Flocculibacter collagenilyticus: one gene and its partner. The protein of the gene in region 1 interacts with the protein of each later gene in a pairwise test. Links are inferred from orthologs where the notes say so. Each region holds a gene or a part of one and is shown in the gene's direction. Other genes may lie near its edges. The genes, in order: mrcB and HUU81_RS02515.

Region 1 (3,331 bases):
TATTTCATTATCAACTTTGATTGAACATATAGAGCAATGGCTACTGCCGTATATTGAACATGTTTCAACGATTAAACAGCTTAAGCATGTCAATATATTGCCACTGCTACAGGCGAATTTAAGCTGGGAACAGCAGCAAGTGCTCGACAATGAAGCGCCAACACATTACATCACACCGAGTAATAAATCAGTGATCATCCGTTATGATAATGTACAAGGGCCTACGGTGGCTGTTATTTTACAAGAAATGTTTGGTGAGCTGACTTCACCCTGCCTTGCAAACGGAGCAGTGCCTTTGCGGTTTGAACTGCTTTCTCCCGCCAGAAGGCCCATTCAAACCACCAGCGACTTAGCGCACTTTTGGCAGCATTCATATTTTGATGTTGCTAAGGACATGCGCGGTAAATACCCTAAACATCGATGGCCAGAACAACCACTATTAGAAAAGCCGGGACGTTCCATCAAAAGAAAGTAAGAAGCGATGAAAGAGGCTTGCTTGTCAAAGTTGGTGAAGTGTAGTTATTATGCTACTCGCCTAAAATATACGCGCCTAAGATAAAAGAAGTAATTACGTATGGCTAAGTTTGATCTATCCACCATTCAATCAAAAATGATACACGCAAGTAAGCGGTTACTGATTACGTTCGGTAAAATTGGGCTAGCGCTTATTGCATGTATGGTGCTATACATTATTTATTTAGATGGCAAAGTTACTGCCAAATTTGAAGGGCAAAAGTGGCAGTTGCCCGCCCAGATTTATGCCCGCCCACTTGCGCTGTACCCTCAGCAATCCTTAACAAAGCAGCAATTAATTAATGAACTAGAACTACTTAAGTACCGTAAGGTGAAAAAGCTCACGCGAGCAGGGCAATATACGGTATCTCGTCACCATGTGTCGTTTGTACGAAGAGCGTTTCAATTTGCAGAAGGCTTTGAAGGTGAAAAGCGGTACAGCATTGAATTTAAAAACGACAAAATTGTACGAGTAAGTGCGCGTGGCGAACAAGAGAATATCAGTTTTGCTCGTATTGAGCCTCTGTTAATTGACCGATTGCAATCACCTAATAAAGAAGATCGCGAGCTTATACATCTTGAGGATATTCCTGAAGTTATTAAAGACACCCTATTGTTGATTGAAGATAAAGACTTTTACCATCATGCCGGGGTTTCACCATTAGCGATTATGCGTGCGCTATTTGTCAATTTGCAAGCAGGGCGCACAGTACAAGGTGGCAGTACTTTAACGCAACAGCTAGCCAAAAATCTCTACTTAACCCGAGAAAAAAAGTTGTGGCGAAAAGTTAATGAAGCCTTTATTGCGCTGATACTGGATTATCGTTTTAGTAAAGATCAGTTGCTCGCTGCTTACTTTAACGAAGTGTACATGGGGCAATATCATAACCAAGCGGTACACGGTTTTGGCTTAGCCAGCCGCTATTACTTTTCCAAGCCGTTAAATGAGTTACAACCACATGAATATGCATTGCTGGTGGCGATAGTCAAAGGTCCTTCCTTTTACGATCCTAGGCGTTTTCCAGAACGCGCCAGAAAGCGACGAGATTTAGTATTGAGACAAATGCTAGACGCTGACTATATCTCGGTTGAAGAATATAAAGTGCTGGTAGATATGCCGCTGAATGTAACAAAAAAGAGTGCTTTTAAAACGGTTAAGCATCCGGCTTATATTGATAAAGTAAAGCGCGAACTACGAGCCATGCCAGAGTTAGACAGTGTGATAGACAATGGCATTAAGGTATTTACCGCGTTAAACCCGTTACTTCAGCAACAAATGGAGCGCACTGCCTCACAAGGTATTGAAGCATTACAGCAAGCGGCAAGTAGCAAAACAGAACTGCAAACGGCCATGATTTCAATAGATATTGAAAAAGCAGGTGTTGCTGCACTGGTAGGTGATAAAAATGTTGAATACTCTGGGTTTAATCGTGTGCTCGACAGTAAGCGCAACATCGGCTCGTTAGTTAAACCTGCTATTTATTTAGCTGCTTTATCGCAGCCTGAGCAGTATTATTTAGGTAGTGTGTTAGCAGATGAAAAGATTACCGTTGAGCATTCTGATGGTGATATGTGGCAGCCACAAAATGCCAATAAGCGCTATGTAGAAAATATTCAACTGATTGATGCATTAGTGACTTCGCAAAATGTTCCCACGGTGTGGTTGGGTAATCAGTTGGGTGTGGCAACCATTAAGCATACCTTACAACAGTTAGGTGTTACGTCTCGTATTCCTGATTACCCCTCAATGATGCTGGGTGCGATTTCATTGTCACCCATTGAAGTAGCGCAAATGTACCATACCATTGCGAATAATGGTGCCTATCAACAAATTAGCGCCGTGCTATCGGTAACCGACAGTCGTGGTAGCAAGTTGTGGGATAAAGCATTGAGCTATCAACCTCGGTTTAACTTTTCTACCATGTATTTATTGAATTATGCACTGCATAGAGTCACCACCAAAGGCACAGCTAAAGCGTTAGGTCAGGCGATTCCGCGCACGGCATTCGCGGGAAAAACGGGTACGACAAATCAAAAGCGTGATAGTTGGTTTAGTGGATTCGATCAAAATATATTAACCGTTACATGGGTGGGAAATGATGATAATAAATCAGTCGCTTTAACCGGAGCCAAGGGCGCATTACAACAGTTTATTCATTTACATAAGCAAACAGTAAAGTCGTCTTATTTAGTGCCTAAGCCAGCTGATGTTGAAATGGCTTATGTCGGACAGCTAATGCCGATTAACAAAGCCAATGTGAACTCTGCAGCAAAAAGTAGTATCACTTACAGTGCTAACATGGATTGCAAGCGAACGCGTATTTTACCGATTCATACTAACAGTAAAGAGATAGCAACAAGATGTAATAAGAAGAAAAATTAAGCATGACATTGGTTATCATGCTTAATTTACAATGTGGGATCTATAACAAGATTAGTTAGATTGCGCTAATTGGGCCATTGCCTTTTCTGCCGCCCGAATGGTTTGTTCAATCACTTCGTCAGTATGACTAAGCGAGACAAAGCCAGCTTCAAATGCTGAAGGGGCTAAGTAGACACCTTCAGCAAGCATTAAGTGATAAAACTGCTTAAATGCATCCATGTCACATTCAGTGGCTTGGGCATAGCTTGTTACAGGTGTATCGCTTGTGAAGAAAAAGCCGTACATGCCGCCCACATAATTGGTTGTCATCGGAATGCCTGCTTTATCCGCGGCCTGTTGAAAACCTTCGCATAAGCGTTTTGACTTGGCAGTTAATTGTGCATGTAAGTCTGGCGTGTTTTCCATTTCTGTTAGCATGGCTAAACCCGCTGCCAT
Region 2 (3,329 bases), 180 kb from region 1 along the record:
GAAGCGGCACTGGCTGTACTAAAGCCGGGTGGAAGACTTGCCGTCATTAGTTTCCATTCGTTGGAAGATCGTATTGTTAAACAGTTTATGCGTAAACACAGCAAAGGCGATCCAATACCTAAAGGTCTGCCTTTAACAGAAGAGCAAATTCAACGTAATTTGTCGTTAAAAACGATAGGGAAAGCCATTAAACCATCTAAAACGGAAATAACGACAAATAGCCGTGCGCGCAGCTCCGTTCTCAGAATTGCGGAAAGGTTGTCACATGCCTAAAAAAATAAGACAACCCCATCTAGCAATTGAAGTATTGAGAGATTTAGGTAAGCGTAAGCTTACCTTGGGGCTTTTATTTTTAAATGTGTTGGTAGCAATTGCGATTGTGCAAACGTCGCATTTAAGTCGCCAGCAAATTATTCAGCAAGATAGTTTGTTACGTGAAAAAGACAATCTAGATTTAGAGTGGCGCAAGCTGTTATTAGAGCAGCGTGCATTAGCTGAGCATAGTAGAGTGATGCATTTAGCAGAAAAAAAGCTCAATATGCATTGGCCATCTGCTGATGAAGAAGTTGTAGTAAGGTTACCCTAATGGCTAGCGCTAAGATGACCAAAACAAAACAAAGCAAACAACCTATGGTAATAGGTTGGCGATTTGTGACGGTCATGGTGGTCATCAGTGTGGTATTTACCGCGTTAGTTGCTCGTGCAGCTTACCTTCAAGTAATTGAACCAGAAACACTGCGTAAAAAAGCGGACTTACGTTCTTTGCGTGCTAAATCAAAAGACGTAATGCGAGGCATGATCACCGATCGCACTGGGCGAGAATTGGCAGTGTCTATTCCAATGAATGCGATTTGGATAGATCCTAAGCATATCTTTGACTATGAAGTAACGGGCGATTCTGCCATAGATCACCAAACTAAAACGGAATTCCTCCAACAACTAAAAGACAGTAAGCGTTGGCAAGCGTTGGCAGAGGTATTAGGCTGGAAATGGCAAACGCTATACGACAAATTAGTGGCAAATCAAAACAAACGATTTATTTACTTAAGTCGTCAAGTTACACCTGCAGTTGCCAACTATGTTGATGAGCTTGATTTAACGGGCGTCTATCAAAAGCAAGAAGCAAAACGTTTCTATCCTACTGGTGAAATCTCTTCTCACTTAGTCGGCTTTACCAATATTGAGGGTAAAGGGTTAGAAGGCATTGAAAAATTATACGATGCGCACCTACAAGGTGAATCCGGATTACGAAAAATAAGGAAAGATGCCAAAGGCAGGGAAGTGGAGGTGCTGCAAGAAGAAAAAGCAATTCCTCCTGAAGACATTGCGTTAAGTATTGATCAAAGAATTCAAGCACTTGCCTACCGCGAACTAAAGTCCGCGGTAGCGTCGTTTAAGGCATCGTCCGGATCTGCAGTGGTGGTGGATGTAACCACCGGTGAGATTTTGGCAATGGTAAACAGCCCATCGTTTAACCCAAACAACCAAAACGAATTCAAAGTTAATACCAAAAAAGAACGCGACCATTTTTATTATAAAACCCGAAACCGCGCTGTAACTGATATTTTTGAGCCCGGCTCAACATTAAAACCATTAGCGGTGTTAAGCGCCTTAGAGTTTGGGTTAATGGAAATTGATGGGGTTGTAGATACGCACCCAGGCTGGCTGAGAGTTGGCGGACAACGCGTGTCAGACTTACCTAAAAACTACGGCAAAATTTCATTAGAAACGATTTTACAAAAATCCAGCAATGTGGGGGTTGCTAAGTTGGCGCTGGGCGTACCCAAAGAGCACTTGCTTGATGCCTTTTATCATATGGGGTTTGGTTCAGATACTGGAACAGGGCTGCTTGGTGAAAGCAGTGGCTTGTTTGGCGATCGTACTCGTTGGTCAGATTTTGAAATAGCAACCTTATCGTTTGGCTATGGGATAGCAGTGAGTACTGCTCAGTTGGCAAGAATGTATAGCATATTGGGTAACCACGGTGTTTCTTGTCCACTGTCTATTTTAAAGTTAACCAATGAACCGTACTGCGAACGTGTGGTAAGCGAAGAGAACGCACAAGCCTTATTAAATATGATGGTGTCGGTATTAGATGAAGATGGTACTGCCCCGAAAGCAAAAGTAGAGGGATATCGTATTGCAGGTAAAACGGGCACTGCGAAGAAGGCTGCCGCTGGCGGGTATGGTAACGAATATGACTTGTCGTTTGCTGGTGTTGGGCCTGTTAGTAATCCTCGTTTAGCTGTTGCGGTAGTGGTGAATGAGCCCGGCGGCGATTACTACTATGGTGGTGAAGTGGCTGCACCGTTGTTTTCAAAAGTGATGACAGGCGCATTACAAATTTTGAATGTTGCGCCTGATGATAAACAGATCACAACCGTTGCTAGCACAGGAGGTCGTCGTGGAAACTAGTTATCTTCCTATAGTTACGATGCGTTCTTGGTTGAACGGGTTTGCTATTGAAGCGCCAGAAATCGCCATTAATAATATTTCTGCTGACTCACGTAGTATTCGTCAAGGTGATTGTTTTATAGCGCTATTTGGAGAGACTACAGATGGTGCGCAATTTATTTCACAAGCAGTCAAGAAAGGTGCTGTGGCAATTTTGGCATCGTCAAATTGCAATATTGACTATCAAGGCGACATCCCTGTTATTGAAGTCGATAATTTAGAAAAAATCATTGGTGAGCTAGCATCTGCATTTTATCAGTATCCCACAAGTAAAATGAAGTTAGCAGGTGTTACCGGCACAAATGGTAAAACAACAACCGCATTTTATATCGCTAGCATCGTTGATGCGATGGGAAAATCAGCAGGACTGATCGGCACGCTTGGGCAAGGCATGTTAAATAATCTAGCGCCTTCGCTAAATACCACGCCTGGTGCAATCGAGCTACAACAGCAACTGCATGCACTTCAGCAACAGCATTGTGAGGTGGTTGCGATGGAAGTGTCTTCTCATGGCTTGTATCAGCACCGAGTAACAGGGTGTCAGTTTGATACGGTGATATTTACAAACCTAAGCCGCGATCATTTAGATTACCACAGCACTATGTCTGAATATAAAGCGGCAAAAAAGCGTTTATTTACAGAGTTTAATGCGGCGAACAAGGTAGTCAATATCGATGATCCGGTAGGGCAAATGTGGTTTAACGAGTTTAAACAACAACCCAACGCAAAGCTTATTGCATTCGGTTGTTGGCAGCCGGAATTAGAAGCCGAATATTATGTGTGTTATTCCGATTTATCGTTTACGCAAGCGGGTATTGCCACAACATTGAAAACATCTTGGGGTGATTTTCAATTAACAAGCCCAGTGTTTGGCT

What was found.
Region 2: the proteins of mrcB (region 1) and HUU81_RS02515 interact in binary tests that used the Escherichia coli proteins (3 or more experiments, as listed by UniProt). The link is inferred for Flocculibacter collagenilyticus from one-to-one orthologs.

The regions. Positions count from the first base shown.
Region 1 is NZ_CP059888.1:388,989-392,319, forward strand. What follows is about bases 234-3,235. They hold mrcB (penicillin-binding protein 1B), read left to right. Parts: upstream 234-574; coding sequence 575-2,896; downstream 2,897-3,235. Other genes in these bases: hrpB (ATP-dependent helicase HrpB), read left to right, coding at 234-475; hemL (glutamate-1-semialdehyde 2,1-aminomutase), read right to left, coding at 2,948-3,235. In the rest of the region: more of hrpB, read left to right, coding at 1-233; more of hemL, read right to left, coding at 3,236-3,331. UniProt on the Escherichia coli protein: Cell wall formation. Synthesis of cross-linked peptidoglycan from the lipid intermediates.
Region 2 is NZ_CP059888.1:568,109-571,437, forward strand. What follows is about bases 1-3,000. They hold HUU81_RS02515 (penicillin-binding transpeptidase domain-containing protein), read left to right. Parts: upstream 1-585; coding sequence 586-2,415; downstream 2,416-3,000. Other genes in these bases: rsmH (16S rRNA (cytosine(1402)-N(4))-methyltransferase RsmH), read left to right, coding at 1-273; ftsL (cell division protein FtsL), read left to right, coding at 266-586; murE (UDP-N-acetylmuramoyl-L-alanyl-D-glutamate--2,6-diaminopimelate ligase), read left to right, coding at 2,405-3,000. In the rest of the region: more of murE, read left to right, coding at 3,001-3,329. UniProt on the Escherichia coli protein: Essential cell division protein that catalyzes cross-linking of the peptidoglycan cell wall at the division septum. Required for localization of FtsN.